DNA from 2 places in the Bacillus sp. UNCCL81 genome. Region 2 is predicted to be linked to the other one. Evidence: a T-box and tRNA genes for the amino acid it is inferred to sense, from the RefSeq annotation. Region 2 holds a T-box; the other holds one or more tRNA genes.

Region 1 (11,281 bases), on a different contig from region 2:
TCGTAAAGAATTATCTGAAAAAGCTGATTCACACGCGATTAATATTTTCTCAGAAAACTTGCGTTCATTATTACTACAACCACCATTAAAAGGGAAAATCGTTCTAGGAGTAGACCCTGCATTTCGTACAGGTTGTAAACTAGCAGTAGTAGATGAGACGGGCAAAGTACTCAAAATAGATGTGATTTACCCTCATCCTTTCAGAGGAGAAAGGGAAGAGGTTCAAAGAAATAAACGAGAACAAGCAATTGCAAAAATTAAAGATATTCTTATCAAATATAAAATAGAAATGATCGCAATTGGAAATGGTACGGCTTCGAGAGAAACAGAGCTGTTTATATCTGGTATTTTAAAAGAAATGAAAAATAATACTTACTATGTAATCGTAAATGAAGCTGGCGCAAGTGTTTATTCAGCATCTGAGCTAGCAAGAGAAGAGTTCCCAGATTTCCAAGTTGAGGAACGAAGCGCTGTATCAATTGCTAGAAGACTACAAGATCCATTAGCAGAACTAGTTAAAATTGATCCGAAATCTGTTGGGGTAGGATTATATCAACACGATGTGTCTCAAAAGAGCTTAAATGAATCATTATCATTTGTCGTTGAAACTTCTGTTAACCAAGTTGGTGTAAATGTAAATACAGCATCAGTTTCATTACTTCAATACGTATCGGGCTTGTCTAAAACAGTAGCGAAAAATATTGTTAATTATCGTGATGAAAAAGGAAAAATTACAAACCGAAAAGAGCTTAAAACAATACCGAGATTAGGCGCTAAAACATATGAGCAATGTATTGGATTTTTACGTGTTCTTGAAGGAGATGAGCCATTAGACCGTACAAGTATTCACCCGGAGAGTTACATACAAGTAAAAAAATTATTAAAGCAATTAAATTTCTCAACGAGTCAAATTGGTTCAAATGAATTGAAAGAACAGTTAAAAACGATTAATTTAAAAGAAGTATCAGAGCAACTAGATATTGGTGAAATTACGTTAAAAGATATTTTTGCATCATTAATGCAACCTGAAAGAGATTTACGAGATGAATTAGCAGCACCAATCCTTCGCCAAGATGTTCTTCAAATTGAAGACCTAAAAATAGGGATGGAACTTGAAGGAACAGTAAGAAACGTAGTCGATTTTGGTGCGTTTGTTGATATTGGATTAAAGAACGATGGCCTTGTTCATATTTCTAGAATGAGTAGTAAATTTATTAAGCACCCACTTGATGTTGTATCGGTAGGTCAAGTAGTAAAAGTATGGATTGCTGAAGTAGACCAAAAGAAACAAAGAGTAGGTTTATCTATGCTACCAATTGAATCGAAAGAAATCGTCAAAGCTTAATTTTTTGATAATAAAACCAACATTGATTCAATAATTTAATTTGATAACGGTTTTTTTCATAAAATGCTTTTTGAATTTGAGTTTTAAGCCAACTAGGCATTACCATGATGAAAACCTCCAACTTAAAAATCTTCGCCCATCTTTTTTGAGGATGGGCGATGAAATAAATGAGTGAGGGGTAACCTTCCGATACATTGTATAAAAAGGATAACTGTATTGTTCATTTTGATAGTAAAAATTACGCCGTTGTAGAGAGATTTACTAAGAGCAGCCCATTTAGCATAAATCGTACTAATAAGATCTTTTGAAATTCTCATTTGTAAGTTTAATGTATGCGCATACCCAAGAATTTGTGAGTTGTTCAGTTAGAATAAAGAGAAAAAAAGGATGGAGATTCATAAATGGATAATGAGGAGATACAAAAACTGGTTGAAGAACTATCAATCACTTATTTCGATCGACCATTTCTCCACCAAGCTTCTTTTAATACTAGATTGAGGACAACTGGTGGTAGGTATTTATTAAAAACAAGCAATATCGAATTAAATAAGTTTTATTATGAAGAACACGGAATTGAAGAGTTAAAAGGGATCATATTACACGAGCTCTGTCATTATCATCTTCATATTATGAAGAAAGGCTATAAACACGAAGATAGAGATTTTAAAGAGCTATTAAAAAAGGTAGGTGCTCCTAGGTATTGCAAACCACTAAATTCAATAAAAAAAAGAACGCATTCATATAAGTATAAATATAGATGTTCAGGGTGTGGGCAAGCTTTCTTAAGAAAAAGAAAAGTGGACATAAACCGCTATGTATGTGGATTATGCAAAAGTCCATTAAAACTATATAAATAGTGTTGACATCTAATATGCATTTAGTTTATATTAATACTTGTCATCATGTTTCAGCACCTGATGAAAAGATTAGTATTTTTCCGCAGTAGCTCAGTGGTAGAGCACTCGGCTGTTAACCGAGTGGTCGTAGGTTCGAACCCTACCTGCGGAGCCATTATTATAGAGAAGTACCCAAGTGGCTCAAGGGGCGCCCCTGCTAAGGGTGTAGATCGTTTACGCGGTGCGAGGGTTCGAATCCCTTCTTCTCTGCCATATTTTTTTTTGGCCCGTTGGTCAAGCGGTTAAGACACCGCCCTTTCACGGCGGTAACACGGGTTCGAGTCCCGTACGGGTCACCATTTTATCCTGGAGGATTAGCTCAGCTGGGAGAGCACCTGCCTTACAAGCAGGGGGTCGGCGGTTCGAGCCCGTCATCCTCCACCATTAACTTCATATGGTCCCGTGGTGTAGCGGTTAACATGCCTGCCTGTCACGCAGGAGATCGCCGGTTCGATCCCGGTCGGGACCGCCACTAATTACTACAAATTGTAGTATTTTTTTCTTTATTTGGAGAAAATTAGTAAGAGTGGATGGTTGGAGTTGGATTGAATGTCGGATTGTTTTTTATCTTGAGGAGTAATTCGAGAGGTAGAAGCAATACAAATTCTACGGTGTGGGTTCATGTAGGATATTCGTATCTTTTATAAAGATGAGTGTCGAAATGTCGGATTGTTTTTATCTTGAGGAGATTATTCGAGAGGTAGAGGCATTACAACATAAAAAAAATCCTGCGGTGTGGGTTCATGTAGTTAATTCGAGGGAGTTAGTTCATGATGCTAAATCAATGGGCTATAGCCAAGCGGTAAGGCAACGGATTTTGATTCCGTCATGCCCTGGTTCGAATCCAGGTAGCCCAGCCATTTTGTTTTTTTGTAAGATAGAGTATATTTGTATTTTTTTAGGATGTCGGATTGTTTTTTATCTTGAGAGGTTGATTCAAGAGGTAAAAGCTCATGAAGATTACTCGTATTCTATAAAAAGATGTATACCGAAATGTCGGATTGTTTTTATCTTGAGGAGTAGATTCGAGGGGTTAAAACAATACAACATAAAAAAATCCTGCGGTGCAGGTTCATGTAGCATACTCGTGGAAGTAGAGCATGCAGTTAAATCAATGGGCTATAGCCAAGCGGTAAGGCAACGGATTTTGATTCCGTCATGCCCTGGTTCGAATCCAGGTAGCCCAGCCATTTTAGTTTTTTATAAATATGTTTAAGGTAAGGGGATTGGCTTTTATCTTAGACGCGATCGTGTAAACAGTAAGTTGGTTTAAAAATATATGGTTTTTAGTTATAATTGTAATATCTTATATTATGAAAGTGTAATTGCTCTCTGGGGCAAGAACGTCTTTTAGAAACAGGCTATATTTTATAAACTTTGTTATTACGAGCCATTAGCTCAGTAGGTAGAGCATCTGACTTTTAATCAGAGGGTCGAAGGTTCGAATCCTTCATGGCTCACTTTTGTTTATTCGCGGTCGTGGCGGAATGGCAGACGCGCTAGGTTGAGGGCCTAGTGGAGGTTTCTCCGTGGAGGTTCAAGTCCTCTCGGCCGCATCAAATTATATAATAAGTAATAAGGCTTCTACGTAATGTAGAGGCCTTTTTTGTGTTTAAAAATTGTTTGAATTTTATAGGTTAAGTTGAAGTAAGGTACTAAACTTTAGAAGTATTGGTAAACCGTTTCTTAAAATCATTGTTTGATTGGAATCTGGACTTTGTAGGTTTTAAAAATGAATATTAAAAATTTTTAAAATTTATTGTATTTTATGTTATTCTTGATTATAATACAAAGCATAACAAATAAAACAACTTTGAAAGAAAGGAGGTAATTAATGAAAGTAGCAGGGATGAATATTACATTCAAGCATTATCCTATCCAATATTTTTTTGATTGTATGGACCAATTAGGCATCAGTAGCATTGAATTATGGGCTGGTGAACCTCACCTCTATGTTTATAGAAACTTGCTTTGCAATTTGAGAGAGATAAAGAAAGAAATTAAGGCTAGAAGTATGGAAATAGTCTGCTATACTCCAGAACAATGCATTTATCCATACAACCTTGCTGCTTCAGATTCAAATTGGCGAAAAAAGAGTATTGATTATTTTATTGAAAATATTCACTCTGCGGTGGAGTTGGATACTGATAAGATGCTAATTACTTCAGGGATTGGCGATTTCTCCCTAACAAAAGAAGAATCATGGAAATATGTAAGTGAATCAATATATCAAATTACAAAGGTGGCAGAGCACGAGGGGATCACACTTGCACTAGAACCTTTAACAAGATTTGAATCTAATTTAATTATTAATACACAGGGATTAAAGAGAATGGTTGATGAAATAAAATTCCCTTCCTTAAAAGGGATGATTGATACCGTTGCTATGAACTTGGCGGGTGAAACACCAGATGATTTTTTCTTATTGCTTCCTGAGTTATGTCATTTCCATTTAATAGATGGTGATAGCAAGACAGATTCTCATCTTGCTTTAGATGATGGTAATTTACATTGGAGGGAATATGTGAAAAGCGTGCAAAAGCACCAATACGATGGGGCATTCACTCTTGAAATAATGGGGTCAACTTACTATCAAAATCCACTAGATGCTGTTAAAAAATCCTTAGTTAAACTAAATGAATTAGGAATTGTATAATCTAAAAATTTGGAGGAGCCTTTATGAGTAATACTACGCTTACAAGAAAGCTCGGATTTTGGTCGGCATTAGCAATTGCTGTTGGTACGACTGTAGGATCAGGTATCTTTGTCTCGTCTGGTGATGTAGCAAAAGCAGCGGGAACCCCTTCTATTTCTATTTTAGCTTGGATTATTGGTGGTATTATTGCTATTCCGCAAGTGATGGTTCTTGCTGAGTTGTCGACTGCTTATCCTGAAAATGGAAGCGGTTACGTCTATTTGAATAAAGCAGGCTGGAGACCTTTAGCCTTTTTATATGGATGGGCAACATTTTGGGCGCTTGATCCACCTTCAATTTCAATTATGGCTCTAGCAGTCGTTTCATACTTGGCAAGCTTTTTCCCGTTTTTCTCTGGAGTTGCTGGCAAGTTGTTAGGGGTTGCGATAATTTTAATAATTACTTCAATTCATTATCGAAGTGTAAAAGAGGGCGGGCTTTTTCAAGTAATTATTACCGCTGTGAAAATCATTCCGTTCATTATCGTTATTGTTCTAGGTTTAATGTATATGCACCCGGGGAACTTCTCCTATACGGCTCATGGAGAAGTGGTAAAAACAAGTCTAATCGGTGGTGTCTCTGCTACAACATGGGCTTATACCGGTATGGCCGCTATTTGTTTTATGGCAGGTGAATTTAAAAATCCCGGAAAAACGCTACCTCGTGCCTTGATTAGTTCTGTCTTTATTGTATTAATTTTGTATACTTTGCTTGCAGTCTGTGTAATTGGGTTAATGCCTTTTAGTAAATTGATGAGTTCTAGTGCAGCTGTTTCTGATGCGGTTAAGTATATACCAGGCCTATCTCATATTGCTTCTTCGTTTGTTGCGATTACTGCAATTATCGTTATTTTAGGCTCACTAAGTTCATGTATCATGTTTCAGCCTAGGTTAGAATACGCGATGGCGAAGGACGGGCTGTTTTTCCAGCGTTTTGGTCGTGTCCATCCAAAGTATGAAACTCCAAGTTTTTCAATTATTGTTCAAGTTACCTATGCATGTATTCTAGTTTTTGCAACTAATTTAACGACTTTACTAGGCTATTTTACATTAATTCAATTAGTGATTAATATTTTGGATTTTGTAGCAGTTTATAAATGCCGTAAGCGTGAGGACTATAACCCGATTTACAGGATGCCAATGTGGAGACTAACGACGATTTTAGCAATTCTTGGAGCTTCTTGGCTTGCTTGGGGTACGTTTACTTGGGCTCCATGGCAAGGGATGGTAGCAGCATTCATTGTCATCGCTACCGGACTACCTGTTTACTTTTACTGGGAAAAACGGTACGGTCCGAATAAGAAAAATGACGGTAATCTAGTAACAAAGAAGAATTCAATTATCTCAGGAAGCTAGTGAACTTTTGCTAGCTTCTTAATTTTTTGAAAAAGCAATTGCTTTATTTGTTATATTTAATTATAATACAAGGCATAACAAATATGTTTTAGGGGGATCTAACCATGTTAAAATTTGATGAAGCGTTATTTTTAAAACTTGTAGAAAAAGAAGGACTTGCATTTAGAAGTAAAATTGAGGATATCGTAGATTCAATCTGTCAAAAAGGTTACAGCAATCTTTTCCTGATTGGTGCTGGCGGAACGATTGCAATGATGTATCCTTATAAATATATTTTAGAATCAAACTCTACAATCAATGTACATGCCGAAATCGCAGCCGAGTTTATGGTCATGAACAATAAGCACTTTTCAAAGGATTCCGTATGTATTTTCACCTCAGTTTCAGGGACAACACAAGAAACTGTAGCGGCGGCAGAGTTTTGTAAAGAAAGAGGGGCTACTACAATTGCTTTAGTAGCGGAACCAAATACTCCATTAACGCAAGTAGTAGATTACTGTATTACAACCGGCTCGGAAAAACATTCGTTTGATACATTCTTTATGCTGTTGTACATCGTAGTATTTCGCTTCATGTATAATAACAATGAATTTCAGCAATATGAACAGTTCACAAAAGAAGTTTCCTTGTTGCCACAAGCTATTTTAGCTGCTGTAAAAGACTTTGATAATAAGGCTGAGGAATTTGCTATTAAACATAAGGATACAGATTATCATATGATGGTGGGTTCAGGTAACTTATGGGGTAACACTTATTCATATGCAATGTGCATTTTGGAGGAAATGCAATGGATTCACACAAAATCCATCCATGCAGCGGAGTTTTTCCATGGTACGCTTGAGCTAGTAGTTGAAGATACTAGTGTTATTTTACTGAAAGGTGAAGATGAAACAAGACCATTGATGGATCGAGTAGAAAGGTTTGCGGAAAAAATTACGAATCAATTAACTGTTATTGATACAAAGGACTTTGAATTGCTAGGTATTAGTGAGGAATTTAGAAAACACTTTTCTGTCAGTGTTAACTGGGCAGTTTTAAGTCGAATTAGTGTTTACCTTGAAAGGGAAAGAAATCACTCATTAGACCTAAGAAGATACTACCGTAAAGTAGAATATTAAAAAAATTAGTGGGCACTACATAGTAGTGCTCGTTTCTTAGATTAAAAAGAAGGTTGGGATTAGATGAGAATTGTTACAGTCGGCGATAACTGTATGGATGTCTATCTTGCAAACGAGAAAGTGTATCCTGGAGGAAATCCGGTAAATGTTGCTGTCTACTTAAAAGAGCTTGGGGCAGACTCTTCGTATATAGGTTGGGTTGGAAGTGATTCCTTTGGTGAACAAATGATTAAATCGATTCAAAGTAAGGGGGTCGATACATCATTTATTTCTAAAAAGATAGGAAAAACAGCAGTTACCCATGTAGAATTGGTTAATAATGACCGCCATTTTGGAGATTACGATGAAGGGGTAATGGCCCAGTTCACATTAACTGGTGAAGAACAGGAGTTTATTCAAACCCATCAACTTGTCCACGCTGGTATATGGGGACATGTTGAGGAGTATTATCCACTTTTTAAACAAAAAGGATTGCTTACTGCATTTGATTTTTCAGACCAGTTAGAGCACGATTTAGTAAAGACGCTACCTTGTTATGTGGACTATTCCTTTTTTTCTTATAAAAAGGATGATGAGTTTATCAGGGGATTTTTAAAGGATGTAAAAACACAAGGATCCAAGGTTGCCGTTGCCACGCTTGGAGAAAATGGATCTCTAGCTTTCGATGGGAAACATTTTTATCAATTTGGTGTATTGGAAGATAACGTTGTAGATACGATGGGAGCAGGAGATTCTTTCATAGCTGGATATATTTATGGTACTTTACAGGGCTTTTCGATCGAACAGTGTTTGGAATTGGGAACTAAAACGGCTGCAAAAACAATTGGCTATTTCGGTGCATGGTGACGATAACTAGTCGGCAGTGTATAATAATGTTGAAAAACATTGACGGATAGGATGAAAATTATGAACCTAAATTCTTCAACCCCACAACCTCTCTATATGCAGATTAGGCAAATGCTACAGAATGATATTCAACAAGGGAAATATAAACCAGATCAACAGATTCCCACAGAAGCTGAGCTTTGTGAAATGTATAATGTCAGTCGAATCACTATTCGAAAGGCCATTGAGGAATTAGTGAAGGATGGTACATTAACACGCATACCACGTAGGGGCACGTTTGTAGCTTCAAATAAGTTTAATAATGAACTGTTATCTGTAAGCGGATTCTCAGAGTTTAGTCACCAACTAGGAATGATTCCAAATTCCCGAATCCTTAGAAGTGAAGTCATCCCGGCATCAAAGGATGTTGCAGAACATCTTAAAGTTGAAGAGGGAAGTCGAGTACTTGAGCTTGAGCGACTTATGTATGTGAATGAACGTCCACTTTTTTATGATATTGCACATTATTCACTAACTCGTTTTCCTGATTTGGAAAAGAAAATTGCAACAGACGAATCTACATATAAAGTACTCTCAAAGGACTATAATACAGAAATCCTAAGCAACGATAAAATTATCGACGTAATAGGAGCGACAAAAGTATATGCCAATTACCTTGAATGCGATATAGGAGCCAATCTTTTTAAAATCCTAAAAATTGCCTACGATTCAAATGAGGAACCTGTCCACCTTTCAACGTTTATGTGTGAAACAAGTAAAGTAACCTTAACCGTTCATCGTACAAAATAGAGTTAACTCTATTTTATATGAATTACATATTTTAATAAAAAAACTCACTTTTGATTTTATTCAAAAGTGAGTTTTTTTATTAATAATTTGCAGGATTTACCTGGATAGCTTTAAAGTTTTGATTATTATCTGAGTAATGCCACCATTCTTTAGAATAGCCTACAAAACCTACTTGTCTCATTGCCTTATCCATAATATGATAACTCTTTTCCTGTACACTGCTTCGTTTATAGCTTCGAGATGCTCGTGAAGAAAAATCATCGAAATTAGATTGCATTTGTACTTCTTTTCCATCTAAAGTACATAGTGTTATATCCACCGTTGCACCAAGTTGGTGTCCACGGATATTTTTAGGATCAGGTTTAGCTACATAATCCGAATTAGGATATGCGTTCCAAAGTGTTTGTTGTGCAGATAAAGGTCGGTAAGCATCCCATACTTTAATTATATATCCTTGTTTTTTAAGTATTGCGTTTGCTTTTGCTAATTTTTTTGCTGTACTTGTCCTAAGTATTGCTTGACTAAAATTATAAATACGTTTGCCAGTGAAGTTATTAGTTGTGTTATATTTCAAATCAACAATAATACTTTTATCTAATGATTTAACGTTATTGAACTCCGCTATCACATATTTTCCATTTATAAATCCTATTGTCTTTTTAAACTTAATTTTATACCATCCATTGGAGTGTTTATTAATAACCGTTAAAAGTTGGCCTTTTTTAACTGAACCGATCAACTTATATGATGTACTAGGCCCACCACGGACATTCAATTTATTTGCAGTTACAGTATAAACTTTATTTGCTGCATAGGTAGATGTTGGATTTGTAAAGAAACTTATCGATAGAAATGAAAGAGTGGAAAAAAATACAAATATCTTCTTAATAATTCTCATATTTCACCTTCTTTGATTTTTTAATAATCTGTTAACTATAACCATTATTCTACAGAATGGCTCACATCACCTTTCATTTTGAAACTATAAAGATAAAATAAAAAACATTACTATTAAGTAATGTTTTTTATTTACAATATAGGAGATAAGAGGCGTGAGATTGCTTCTTTTAACCTGATTAAGACTGATCGCTCTTGATATTTTTCAATTGTAAGCTCACTACTATGATGACTATCAAGTAAAAAAAAGTTTTGTAGTTCAGAAGCTTTTTCTTCTGAATAGGTAATCGCATTAATTTCAAAATTTAACTTAAAACTACGTGTATCAATATTCGTAGTTCCTACTGAAGCTATTTCGTGATCAACAACGATGGTTTTAGCATGTAAAAACCCATTCTCGTAAAGTAAGATTTTTGCACCATACGATAAAAGTTCTCCAGCGTATGATAGAGAAGCCCAATACACGAATGGGTGATCAGGTTTACTTGGGATCATTATTCTTACATCGATACCGGATAAAATTGCGATTTTACACGCATCCATAATACTTGTATCTGGAATAAAATAAGGTGTTTGAATATAAACACATTTTTTGGCAGACATAATTAACTTAACGTACATGTTTTTTAAATGTTCTGTTTCTGAATTTGGCCCACTAGCAACAATTTGGATAGGGGTACTTCCAATATTTTTTTCATTATTAAATGAGAATTCTTCTATATTATGTACAGGTTGATTAGTAGCTTGTTGCCAATCTAAAATAAATCTACCTTGAATTTGGTTTACTGATTCTCCCATTATACGAAAATGAGTGTCTCTCCAATAACCAAATTTCTGATCAATTCCAAGATATTCATTTCCAATATTGAACCCACCTATATAAGCAATTTTTCCATCTATAATACATAGTTTTCTGTGATTCCTATTATTTAACCGGAAATTGATGAGTCTTAAAAATGAAGGGAAGAAAGCTCTCACTTCGCCACCATGTTTAACAAGTTCTTTGAAAAAAGAAGGGGTAATTCTTTTGGAACCAATGTCATCATACAGGACTCGTACTTTCACACCTTCTTCTGCTTTTTTCGAAAGTTCATCTCTAAGTTTCTTTCCTAACGAATCACGCTGGATAATATAGTACTGGATATTAATTTCTCTTTGGGCAAGTTGTATATCTTTAAATAGTGAATTAAATTTTTCGTGTCCATCTCGAAATGTTTGGATCTCGTTATCTGTCGTTAATAAAGCATTAGCTGACTTTAAATTCATCATAATTAAATGTGAATGCTTGGATAGTAGCTCATCTTGAAGAAAACTTTGATCATTATGAATTTTATTAGCCT
Region 2 (12,941 bases):
TTTTGTGGATTAATAATTGCGTGCGTTAAGAAGATGTCGTTATCACGAACAAATTTGAAATAATTTTGGACATTTTTTGACCACTCTGGATTATATTTATCTAAAAACCATGAATTACTTGCCATTGAAGTTAAAACAATGTTCAAGAAATCAGGTGTTCTTCCCATTAAACCAAATGTTGACTTTGCATATGCTTCGAACAAATCTCCACGCTTTTTAATATCTTCAGATGATTTAGGCACTAGAAATGCATTAGAAATTCGCTCACCAGTTTCTTCACAAATATGTGTGATTTTGTCTTGATAAGCTGGATCGAACTGCATATCATATAATTTTGCAATCTCAAGAATCGGTTGTTTGAAAACTGGATGGTTTACGATATCTTCTACCTTTTCTCCACCTAGCCATACCTCTGGCTTTCTAGATTTTAGTCCATCAATATATTGCGCCCCTGTACGAATACCCATTTAATAATTCCTCCACTCCGATATGTAATTTTTTTAACATTTGTTTTTTAAATCGAATTCGGAAATTTTTTTAAAGCGCTTTCAAAAAGATCAATTTCACTATCTTAAATTTTTTACACCACCTACTACCTTTTTATTTAACTTAATTTCACTATAAAAAATTATAAAATTTTGAACAATCAAAAAATTTCATAATGTGAAATTCCTTATAAAAAAAATGATTAAATTAATGTAAAAAAAATAAGACGCCATTAGCGTCTTATTTAAAGTCCTTCCAAGAGATATTACTCTCGTTTAATAACTCTTCGAATGATTTATTTTTCTCACGTAATCTCTTTTCTTCACGAATACGTGCTTCTTCTTCCTCTTTTTGCTTTGTTTCATTTTCTTGTAATTGTTTTTTTGTATTTTTTAATTTTTGAAGAATTTCTTCATTCATTAATGATCCTAATGATATTTTTTCCTTCTGTTCATACGCCGGTTTTACAGGTTGCTGTGGTTTTCTTTTTTTCATTTTATTTCACCTTCCATTTCCATTATTTTATCATTAATTTATAGTAGAAAGAGAAGTATTTCATCTTTTGTTATATTATAAAACTACTATTTCTCTTTTTTCAAATGCTAAAACTCAGATTCTTTGTTCTTCATAAAAATAATAGGATGCCGCAGCATCCTATTGTTCATTTTTATATTAAAAATCTGCATTTCCTGGTGTACGTGGGAATGGTATTACATCACGGATGTTTTTCATTCCTGTTAAATACATAACAAGTCGCTCAAATCCAATTCCATAACCAGAATGTTTTGTAGCACCGTATTTTCTAAGCTCTAGATACCACCAGTAATCTTCTTCATTCATACCAAGTTCTTTGATTCGCTCTACAAGGACGTCTTCTCTTTCTTCACGTTGACTTCCTCCGATTAACTCGCCAATACCAGGAACTAATAAGTCGGTCGCTGCTACTGTCTTGCCATCCTCATTCGCTCTCATATAAAATGCTTTGATTTCTTTCGGATAGTCAGTCACGTATACAGGACGCTTGTAAATTTCCTCACTTAGGTAACGTTCATGTTCAGTTTGTAAATCTGTTCCCCATTCAACAGGGTAGTCAAACTTTTTACCAGATTTCTGTAATAATTCAACAGCTTCAGTATAAGTAACTCTACCAAAGTCAGACTCTAATGCATTCTTTAATCTTTCAATAAGAGTTTTATCAATAAAGCTATTAAAGAAGTCCATTTCTTCAGGTGCATGTTCAAATACATAATTAATGACAAACTTAACCATGTCTTCACCAAGATCCATGATATCTGGTAGTTCTGCAAAAGCAACTTCCGGCTCAATCATCCAGAATTCTGCGGCATGTCGTGCAGTATTTGAATTTTCTGCTCTAAAAGTCGGACCAAATGTATACACATTACGGAAAGCAAGGGCATAAGCTTCTCCATTTAATTGGCCACTTACCGTTAAGTTAGTTTCTTTGCCGAAGAAATCCCCTTTATCATCCACTTTTCCGCCTTCGGTTTTTGGAAGTTGGTTCAAATCCATTGTTGTCACACGGAACATCTCTCCTGCGCCTTCTGTGTCACTTCCTGTAATGATTGGTGTATGTACATATACATATCCTTTTTCTTGGAAGAATTTATGAATAGCATATGATGCAAGTGATCTTACTCTGAAAACCGCTGAGTATGCATTCGTTCTTGGACGTAAATGAGCGATTGTTCTTAAATATTCAAGAGAATGTCTCTTTTTTTGTAATGGATAATCTGTATCTGATAATCCTTCAATCACAATTTTTGTCGCTTTAATTTCAAAAGGTTGTTTCATTTCCGGAGTTGGAATAAATTCACCTTCTACTAAAACAGTTGAGCTTATAGGTAGCTTTGTAATTTCTTTGAAGTTATCTAAATTGTCCTCAAAAACGATTTGTACACTCTTAAAGAATGTACCGTCATTTAACTCCATAAAACCAATCGTTTTAGAATCACGAAGAGTACGAATCCATCCTGAAATTTGAACAGTGTTGTCTTTAAATTTTTCTTGATTTCTGTATAAATCTTTCACTACAGTCTTTATCATAATTTGCCTCCTTATATTAATTTCCAATAAAAAAAGCCTTCTATCCCTATAAAAGGGACGAAAGACTAACTTCCGCGGTACCACCCAAATTGTCATAATATGACCAACTTTAAAGCTAACATCGCTTATCCCAGTTAATAACGTGCTGGTAACGTCTAAGCCTACTTAAGTGTTCCCTTTCGGTTAGAACTCAAAGGTGTTCTTCATTCATGCTTCATCACTAGGCTTCCACCGTCCCTAGCTCGCTATCGAATATAGCAAAAACTACTTTCCTTTTCATCGATTTAAAATATGTAGTTTTTAAAGGAATTTTTCTTGTATAATTTATCATAAATCATAATCGCTTGTCTAGTTGTCCCCTAAAATATATTCATTTGAATCTCTACTTTTAAACATCTTAAATTAGTTGAATCTATTTGATATACAGCATTTCACACTTTCGCTTTTTACTTCTACATGAACACATCATGTGGAACCAAGCTCCTTCTTTTTCTCTTTGTTACTTCCTCATAGACACCTTATGGGTAATCAAACTCCATTACTCATGAATCTTGTTAGATCATTGGAAGGGTATTTATGAACATTAAGCGACAATGTTCAATTTTCAAAATTGTCATTCTTGATTTAATTGTCAAATTCCCTTTATTAAATTTTCTTCTTCCTATGATACACTTTACTAAAAAGGAGGGTTTTATTTATGGCTAGAGCAGAAGAATTGTTAAAGGATAAATTTGTTTGTTCGAAATGTAAACATACTCACGCTAAAACTAAAGAAGTATCAATGTCTGGTTCAGGTATAAGTAAGTTACTAGATATTGATTATAATCATTTTTTATTTGTATCTTGTTTAAATTGCGGTTTTGTTGAGGTTTATAATCCTTCAATTTTAGATGGTAAAACCCGCGGTGAGTTAACGACAATTCTTGATATTCTTTTTGGTTAGAGGATGATGGTTCTATTATGATGATCTGGCTTGTTGTAGCTGTTCTTTTTCTCGTTTATTTTATTGGAGTTGGCTATTATTTTACGCAGCAAGTTTTGTTTATGAAAACAAATTCACTTGAGTTTATTTATCAGCGCGAGTTGGAAAATTTCCGATTTGATGAAGGATTGTATCGTTCTGTTCAAAAACAATCCTTTTCTATTGAATCTCGTTATGGGTATGAATTAAGGGGATACTTGTTTGAGGCCTTTGATACAAATAATTGGGTCATTATTACACATGGTGTAACGGTCAATAAGAATAACTCAATTAAATATGCTGAGCTATTTTTAAAGCTTGGCTTTAATGTACTCACTTATGATCATAGGCGACATGGGGAGTCAGGTGGGCATACAACTAGCTATGGATATTATGAGAAATTTGACTTACAATCTGTGGTTCACTATTTAAAGGATTTAAAAGGTGAGATTGTTCTTGGCATTCATGGGGAGTCAATGGGAGCTTGCACAATGTTACAATATGCTGGTTTTGTTGAGGATTCTGCAGCTTTCTATATTTCAGACTGCGCGTTCTCTACATTTGAGGAACAGCTTACATATCGTTTGAAAATGGATTATAAACTTCCTAAATGGGCAATCCTTCCAGTTTCTAGCATTTGGTTAAAGCTTCGGAATGGATTTTTCATTAAGGATATTTCCCCTTTACTGGCAACTCATAATATTAAAAATCCCGTTTTATTTGTTCATAGTAAACCAGACCCTTATATTCCATTTACACATACACTTAAATTATTTGAAGCGAAAAATCAAAACAAGAGAGAATTATTCATTGCTGAAAATGGTGCACACGCTATGAGTTTAAATGAAAACAAAGATGATTACTATTCAATTGTTTCTTCCTTTTTAAATACTATTGGCGTTAAACATCATTCAATATAAAAACTGGACAGAGTTATTTCTCTGTCCAGTTTTTATTCTTAAAGAGCTGCCTCTAAAATTTTTAATGCATCTTCTTGATCTAATTTTTTGAAGTTACCAAATGGTCCATATTTAACCGTTTTAGCAGCCATTTCAGGTAGTTGCTCTTTTGTAATACCGTACTCGCTTAAACGACTTGGCGCACCGATCGAGTTCCAGAAAGTGCGTAAAGCTTTAATACCAGCCAATGCCAATTCTTCTTTTGACATTGATTCTTGCTTAATATCAAATACTCTTTCTGCAAATTGACAGAAACGATCAACATTTTCGCTCATTACATATTCCATCCAATGAGGGAAAATAATTGCTAATCCTCCGCCGTGTGGAATATCTGTTACTGCAGAAACGGCATGCTCAATATTATGTGTAGCCCAATCACCTTGAACACCCATACTTAAGATTCCATTTAATGCCATTGTTCCACTATATAATAGCGTTTCACGCGCTTCATAATCATCCAATTTCTCGACTGCGATCGGAGCAGTTTCAATAACTGTTTTTAAAATACCTTCACAGAAACGATCTTGAATTTTTGTATTCGTTCCATGGTGGAAATATGACTCAATAACATGTGACATGATATCCACTGATCCATAAACTGTTTGATCACGAGGTACTGTAAACGTATTTTGAGGATCTAGAATTGAAAATGTTGGGTAACTAAATTTACTTCCCCAACCTAATTTTTCATTTGTTTCCCAATTTGTAATAACTGACCCAGCGTTCATTTCTGAACCAGTTGCTGCAAGCGTTAATACTGTTCCAAATTTTAATGCATCTGTTGGGAATGCTTTACGTGTAATAACATCCCAAATCTCACCATCAAATTTCGCTCCAACTGCAATAGCTTTTGTACAGTCGATGACAGAACCACCACCAACAGCTAAAACAAAGTCGATATTTTCGTCTTTACAAATTTGTATACCTTTATGAACTGTTGATAATTTCGGATTTGGTTCAACTCCGCTTAGTTCATAAACTGTTTTATTAGCTTCTTTAAGTATGCCTACTATTTGATCGTATAGGCCATTTCTCTTAATACTTCCACCACCGTATACAAGTAAAACATTCTTTCCAAAGCTAGCAGCCTTTTCTTTTAACTTTTGTACACTATCTTTACCAAATATTAATTCTGTTGGATTTGCAAATGTAAAAAAATTCATATGTATCCCTCCTATTGTTCAAACTTAATTTTAACTTAAACAATCAAAAGGATGCATCTTAAACGACTTTTGTTTCGAATATTTTTTCATTTAATGGGTACACTAAATAATCGTATGAATGTTTCATAATAAATCTAACTTTCTCATATTTAAATCCCACTTTTTCATATAGTCGGCGAGCAGAAGGTTTGTCTTGATCTACATTTAATGAAACTCGTGAAATTCCTTTGTTTTTGGCAAAAGAAAGTAATCCTTCTAATAATTCAGTTCCAATTCCTTTGCCTTGATAATCTGGATGCACTGACAATGTATCAATATAAAAATCTTTATCATCTGCTTCCTTATCAACTTTAACATTTTGCATATTTAAATTACGACTTATTATTTCAAGCATCTCACGATCAAGTACTGATAGTTCCATGGAATGGTAGGCTATAATCACTCCTACAACTTTCCCTTCAATTTCTTTTACTAAACAATTATGGTAACTTAGTCTATTTTGTTCAGATTGAACATAATATTCTAAAATTGGTGTTGCTTGTTCGTATGATGATGTCCCGGTTAACATAAATACAATATCTTCAATCGCTTGTACAATTAGAGGGACAATTTGTTTGGCATCTTCTTTTTTTGCTATTCGAATCATGAATTGTCACTCCTTAACTTAAATTTTTCTTAGTTTATCTTTAATTCTTCTTAGGTAAAAAAAACAACCTTTTCATTTTATACTAAATCCAAGTTAATTTCATGAAAAAAATTAATACTTTATTAAATTACACCATTTATTTTAACATAAATGTAATATATAATAATTTTAAGATGTGTAGGAGGAAATTAAATATGTCTGATGTTCAAATTAAGGTTTTAGATAATGGTCCTTTACGTGTCACTGGTACTGTTGAGTTAGTTGATGCTGAAGGGAATACATATCCGCAAAAAGCAGCTTTCTCATTATGTCGATGCGGCATGTCAAGTAAATTACCATATTGTGACGGTACTCATAAAGGAAAATTCGAATCTGTTGTTCGAGCTCCTAAAGAATCAGAATAATTTTATTTTTCTGGCGCCGATTATTAGCAATTCTAAATAATCGGCTTTCTTATGCCCTCATACCTTTATTACCTTTGAATCATTCATAAAACTGATCTAATCACATTTACATTTAGGGAATGAACTATTAAGGGGGAATCAATATGAAAAAGGTATTGGCTTCAGTCGTTTTATCTGCAGCATTAGTAGTACCAGGTGTAACTGCATATGCAGCACCAAATGCAAATGAATTAAAATCTTATTTAGTTAGTATCGATCTAACTCAAAAGCAATTGGAGGATTATTTAAATTCTTACTACGGTGAGTCAATCTCTGATTTCGATTCAGTTGATGAGTTAAAAGATACTTTAGGTGAAAGACTTACTCAAAAAACTTTAGACGATCTTCTAGATGAGTACGGTTACACTGAAGATGAAATTATCGATCTAGCAGTCTACTATGATGATATGGACAAAAATGCATCATTACTAGATACGTATTATTTTACTTCTGATATCGAAAACTTAATTTATTTAGATGAGGATGAGTCAGGTAGCAGTAGCGAAGATGAATTCCCTTCTATGGGAGATATTTCTTCTGCTCTTTCAGAGTTTGGAATTACTGAAGCAGAAATTAATAATCTATCTTCATATATAGAAAAAGTTGTGAATGATGACCCTGCTGTTGAAGCAAAATTAGAAGCATTAGGAGAACGTGCATCTGCTTTAGAAGAAAATTATCCTGAATTTTTCTCAATGGATACTGAGGCTACTCCAGAAGAATTACCAGCTGAATTAAAAGTAGAATTAATGAATATCGTAAAAGAACTTCAATCTACTTTAAAAATCGATATTAAAGTTAAAATTGAACAAAATGGCGTTAAAACTCCTTTAACTTTTGCTAAATTACTTACTATGGATGATTCTATGGATTCTATGGAAAATATAAAAGTATATTTAGAGATTTATGACAACGCTGGTAATCTATTATTAGACGCTTTATTTTCACCTGAGGAACTTATTGGTGATGACCAAATTGTAGATATCGTTAAAGATACTCAAAAAGCAATTAAAAACCCAAAACCAACTGTTACAGTAAGAACGGAAAATGGCGGTAAACTTCCAACTACTGCAACTCATACAACTGAATGGACAATGGTTGGTATGTTAATGATGTTAACTGCTGTTGTTTTACGTAAAAAGGTAATTGTTAAACGATAAGCTATGAATCGCAAACGAAAAGTACTACTTATTTTTTCAGCACTCCTTTTTATTGTCGGATTATTTTTTGCTACAACAAATGCTTATTCTTTGATTAAAACTTATGTGCTGTATAAACAGTCTAAGGATGATTTCAAAAAAGAAATCAAAACAGAAACAGCAACTAAATTGAAGCAAATTAAAAAAGACGAACCGCTTTACAAGACTTATCCTAAATTTGGCGATGAGATGGGTTCATTAACAATTCCTCGAATTTCTGCAACTCTACCAATCTTCCACGGGACAGATGAGGATGAGCTTGCAAAAGGAATAGGTCATTATGCTAAATCTGTGATGCCAGGTGAAAGAGATAATAGTGTTCTTTCTGGACATCGAGATACTGTATTCCGTGAGCTTGGCAAAGTAAAAGTTGGCGATCCGCTAATTGTTAAAACTTCGGCTGGTACATTTACTTATAAAGTTCATAAGATTCGTATCGTTGATAAAGATGATCGCACTGTTATTATCCCAAAACCAAGACCAACTTTAACGGTAAGCACTTGTTATCCGTTTAATTTTATTGGACATGCACCACAGCGTTATATACTTGTAGCTGGTTTAGTTAAATCAGAAGTAAATAAATAAACAAAAAATGCTTACTATTTAATAGTGAGCATTTTTTATTAGTAGTTTCATATTTTCATTAATTTTCTAGTGCCGCCCAAAACTTTTCGTTATTTAAATTGCGAACGCTCCATTGGTAGTGCCCATCACTGCAAGTTTCCGAAAAGAAATTTGCCGAATAGATACTATAAAAAAGCACGTACAAATGAATTGTTCTTCTAACTTCTTCGCCTAATCGATTAACTACTTTATTTAAATATTTTTCTAGCTTTTTTTCACCCAATTCATCATATAAATCAAATAAAATCCAGCTTAATGCAACATCAAATAACGGGTCCCCATATAACGTCATTAAGCCGAAATCAATTACACCATTAATTTGTCCATCTGAATTTACTAATAGATTTGATGGATAATAATCACCATGTACTAATGAATATTCCCCTTCGTATCCAACTGAAAATGCATCCATTAATCGTTTTAATTTCACTTCGTAATCTGATACATCTCTTTTCAAATATCGATCAACTTCTGTATTTTTTCTCAGTAACGATTGTTTTAAAAAATCGTTCCAGTCCTTTGAAGAAATTTCATCATAATCACTTAATAATTTAATACCTTTAAATTGCTCTTCCAATTCAATCTTTTGAATACTTACTATTGTAGATAGATAGTTTTCAAAGAACGAATCTAATACTTGCTCATCATAATTTGATAAATCCTTTTGTATATTTCTGCCTTCAATTCGTTTTTCAATTGTTAAAACGGCATCTCTCTCTTTTATAATTTCGTGAATTTTTGGTAATTCAAAATTCACATCACTAGCATTCATTGATTCATAAAATTGCTTTAATATTTCTAGCTTTGAATATGCTGTTGGTTTATATAATTTTAAGACTCTTTTTTGATCATAAGAGTATACTTCTGCTTCTTGTCCCTTTCCTAAAAAATTCGCTTCGCTTATATTGTACTTTTTCAAAATGTAACCTCTAACATTTTGTGTTATCATCTTTTGTTCCCCATTTTCCCTTATTAATCTTTTTGCAATTCTATTCTCAACTATTCCTACTTCTTCCAAATTAGCCTACTATTTCCTATACGGCAATAAAATTATTTAATGATCTTTCTGATTATTAACGGATCTTACTCTTCCTTTGATACCCATGAGCCTTGTGCTTTTCGAATATAGAGGATTTGCCCAATATGATAAGCATTATGAGTACATAGATTAGATAATGCTCCCCACCAGATTGCATCTACTGGAAAATTTGGAATTTGTTCATAAAGCTTTGATTCATCTACTTCTTTTATAACTTGCTGCCAATTCGCTAGATTCTCATCTAACCGCTCAACAAGCTCTTGCCAATCTTCCCTCTTTAAATTTTCCATCTCTTGAAAAGTTGAAGCATTACTTTCGACCACTTCAGTTGGGATCTCTCCTTTAAATCTTCTTAACCATCTTTCATTATAGAAATATAAGTGGTATACGATTTCACCGATCGTATGAGTAGAATCATTTTGTCTCCAACTAATATTCTCTAAACTTAAATTCTCCAATGCTACACTTAAAGGTTGAATCCAGCTTTCAACATTACGACAGACTTCTAATTGATCTAATATAAACTCTTTTTTACTCATAGATCATTCTCCCTTTTAATTTTATACTTTAAGATATGTACTTTCGTGGTTATTACTAGATTCACCTTTATTACTTTATGATTTTAACCTATTAAAAAATGCACTACTTTTTAAAAAGCAGTGCATTCTTGCAACGGAATAGGGAATCTTCACGAGGAGTAATGATTAAATCTTATACTAATGAACTCTAAATAGATTAATTGTTGCACCTGCGCCTTGTAACAACTTAACATCTCCAACAAAGTCAAACAGTTGAAGTGAAATTGTATCTCCAGCGTCTAATGGTAAGATCATTTGACTACCGTAAATGGATCTATTCACTTCATTTACGATTGCTGATGCATTTATAGGTCTCCCATTTACTAATAATCTTGTAGATACGTCTAATAGCGCATTTAAATTCACAGTGTAAGTAATAAAGTAATTACCTGGTACCTGAACTGTTAATCGCTCATTTGCTTGATCAATTGTAACTCCTTCACCTAAAAACTGAAATGATGGAAAAGTTACAATTGTACCTTCTTTTATAACGGAAACTGTTCCACCACTATTCGTAACAAATGCAAAACTTTCGCCAGGAGGTATTGGTGGAAAATGATGTCTTGGCGGTCTTGGGTATCTCATAGTATCACCTTTTCTTATTATTTAGACATAAATCCTCTTAGGAGTAACATATTAAAGGCTTGTCTATAATTGTTGATATAGTTTATTAATATGAAAGTTTTTTCTTTTCGTTACAGCATGTCCACTAGTTTTTTTATTTTTTTTCAATTTTTATAGATTAAAAAAAACCTAGTCATCATCAGACTAAGTTCTTTTTAATCATATGTATTGCAAAAGTCTATGATCTCTCTAGTACATTTACAATCCGATTTAGTAGTTCATTTTGCTTCTTTAATTCTTCGTTTCGGATTTTAAATAATTTATAGAAGTAGTAGACTACTACTATAAGACATACAGGAATTGCTATGTTAAAAAGCATCATAATGATTGGAATTATACTTAAGGTTGCATCCATTTTAACTTTCCACATCCTTTATAGTTTATATTTAGATTATGTTAGACTATATAATCTTTATGTCTATAAAATAGGTGGAAGGAAAAATTTGAATACAGAACAATTGTTATCAATTTTGAAACAGAACACTGAACATACTTCCACCTTTTGGATTTGCTTTATATTCTAACTTAGCACCTAATAAATTAGCGCTATCATTGGCGATCGCCAATCCAAGTCCTACTCCTTTTTTATCAGAACGTTCTTTATTACCACGATAGAATTGGTCAAATATAAAGGGTATATCCTCTTGTGAAATACCAGAACCACTATCTTTCACACAAATGTAATTATCATCTACAATAATTTCAATTAATGAGTTACTATACTTTACCGAGTTATCTATAAAAATATAAAGAATTTGTTCTATTAATTCTCTATTACTGAATACGGTTCCCTTACCTTCAATCTCTATTTTTCTTTTGCTAATAAACTCGAATTTCTTTGCTACTCCTTTTGCTAACAAATCCAACTGAATTGTATTATTAATTATGTTACGTTTTTTTAAACTCGTTAAAAGCAACATTGGCTCTATTAAACCGTTCTTCATACGATTTGTCTCTTCAATAATATGTTCAATACTTTCTTTAGCAATTTCTGGATTTTCTAGTCCCCATCGCTCCAATAATTTTCCATATCCTTCGATAATTGTAATCGGTGTTTTTAATTCGTGTGAAACATTACTAACAAAAGATTCTTGTCTCTTTATCATGTCTTTAATTTTAAGAATCATCTGATTGAATGCCATTACAATTTGACCTAACTCATCTCGTTTATGTTTCAATCCGATTTCCTTTAAATCCTCACTTTCAGTAATCTCGTTCATTGTATTGATAATTACTTTAACTGGTTTAAATAAAAAATGTACAAATAAATAAATACATATTGTTCCAAGTGTAATAATGCTAATTGTAACTTCTATTAATACTTTTTGTAGATGGATTAACATTTCATTGAGATCACGATTGTAAAATGTAAATGCCACAAAATAATCATTTGTTTTATCGCTTACAGACATTCCAAAGGATGTTATAAACGGTCCTAAATATCTGCTATATTTTTGGCCATTTAAAGCTTTATTTAATTTTTCTTCCTCACCTGATCTACCACCATGAAATTCTTTTTTATATAAAACTTTATTTTTTTTATAAACAGTCATATACCCTTCATTAAAAAATATTCCTGCACTTACATTACCTTTATCCCAATCTTCTAAAGAGATGTCACTCATTATCTCTTTAAAATTATTCTCCATTTCTACATAGTTTTGCGCTGTAGCATGATTATAAGTCGTTAAATAAATTGCAATACTACCAGCTACCGTACATAGAATCAATATACAACTAAAGACAAATACTAATTTTGTTTTCATTTTCATCACATCAGTCCTTCCATTGATAGCCACTACCTCTTATTGTTACTAATTGATTTTGTTGTAACTTCTTTCTTAGATAGCCGATATACACATCCACAATTTTGATCTCACCATCAAAATCAAATCCCCAAACTGCATTTAGAATTTGTTCCCTTGAAAGGACTGCGTTTCTATTACGTAAAAAATAACTTAATAATGAATACTCTTTTTCTGTTAGAGCAATATCCTTTCCATTTTTCATAACTGATTTTTCTTTATAATTTATAAGTAACTCGCCCATTTGTTCTGTATTATTCCATTTTCTATTTCTCAATAAAACTCTTATTCTGGCTAGTAATTCTTCTACAACAAAAGGTTTTGTTACGTAGTCATTTGCTCCATGATCC

What was found. The T-box of region 2 lies ahead of asnS (asparagine--tRNA ligase). A T-box ahead of a tRNA ligase gene usually reads a tRNA of that ligase, here a tRNA-Asn.
Region 1: it has a tRNA-Asn gene. The T-box ahead of asnS (asparagine--tRNA ligase) is inferred to sense a tRNA for this amino acid. The anticodon was not compared.

The regions. Positions count from the first base shown of each region.
Region 1 covers NZ_FOMF01000016.1:48,069-59,349, forward strand. The annotation lists gene BM319_RS22450 (Tex family protein) at 1-1,345, shown strand, start outside; gene cmpA (cortex morphogenetic protein CmpA) at 1,335-1,445, opposite strand; gene BM319_RS22460 (SprT family protein) at 1,747-2,202, shown strand; tRNA gene BM319_RS22465 (tRNA-Asn) at 2,282-2,356, shown strand; tRNA gene BM319_RS22470 (tRNA-Ser) at 2,364-2,454, shown strand; tRNA gene BM319_RS22475 (tRNA-Glu) at 2,466-2,540, shown strand; tRNA gene BM319_RS22480 (tRNA-Val) at 2,550-2,625, shown strand; tRNA gene BM319_RS22485 (tRNA-Asp) at 2,638-2,713, shown strand; tRNA gene BM319_RS22490 (tRNA-Gln) at 3,027-3,101, shown strand; tRNA gene BM319_RS22495 (tRNA-Gln) at 3,357-3,431, shown strand; tRNA gene BM319_RS22500 (tRNA-Lys) at 3,629-3,701, shown strand; tRNA gene BM319_RS22505 (tRNA-Leu) at 3,715-3,797, shown strand; gene BM319_RS22510 (TIM barrel protein) at 4,076-4,897, shown strand; gene BM319_RS22515 (amino acid permease) at 4,921-6,291, shown strand; gene BM319_RS22520 (SIS domain-containing protein) at 6,396-7,409, shown strand; gene frlD (fructoselysine 6-kinase) at 7,473-8,255, shown strand; gene BM319_RS22530 (GntR family transcriptional regulator) at 8,316-9,044, shown strand; gene BM319_RS22535 (M15 family metallopeptidase) at 9,124-9,942, opposite strand; gene cls (cardiolipin synthase) at 10,074-11,281, opposite strand, start outside.
Region 2 covers NZ_FOMF01000002.1:72,724-85,664, reverse strand. The annotation lists gene BM319_RS00510 (4-hydroxyphenylacetate 3-hydroxylase family protein) at 1-467, opposite strand, end outside; gene BM319_RS00505 (YqkE family protein) at 727-981, opposite strand; gene asnS (asparagine--tRNA ligase) at 1,159-2,550, opposite strand; T-box leader at 2,601-2,839, opposite strand; gene BM319_RS00495 (zinc ribbon domain-containing protein) at 3,248-3,493, shown strand; gene BM319_RS00490 (alpha/beta hydrolase) at 3,514-4,431, shown strand; gene BM319_RS00485 (iron-containing alcohol dehydrogenase) at 4,470-5,633, opposite strand; gene BM319_RS00480 (GNAT family N-acetyltransferase) at 5,692-6,279, opposite strand; gene BM319_RS00475 (CDGSH iron-sulfur domain-containing protein) at 6,474-6,683, shown strand; gene BM319_RS00470 (processed acidic surface protein) at 6,827-7,882, shown strand; gene srtD (class D sortase, LPxTATN-specific) at 7,886-8,506, shown strand; gene BM319_RS00460 (aminoglycoside phosphotransferase family protein) at 8,565-9,494, opposite strand; gene BM319_RS00455 (DinB family protein) at 9,629-10,123, opposite strand; gene BM319_RS00450 (BclA C-terminal domain-containing protein) at 10,301-10,747, opposite strand; gene BM319_RS24480 (hypothetical protein) at 10,965-11,141, opposite strand; gene BM319_RS00445 (sensor histidine kinase) at 11,251-12,558, opposite strand; gene BM319_RS00440 (response regulator transcription factor) at 12,563-12,941, opposite strand, start outside.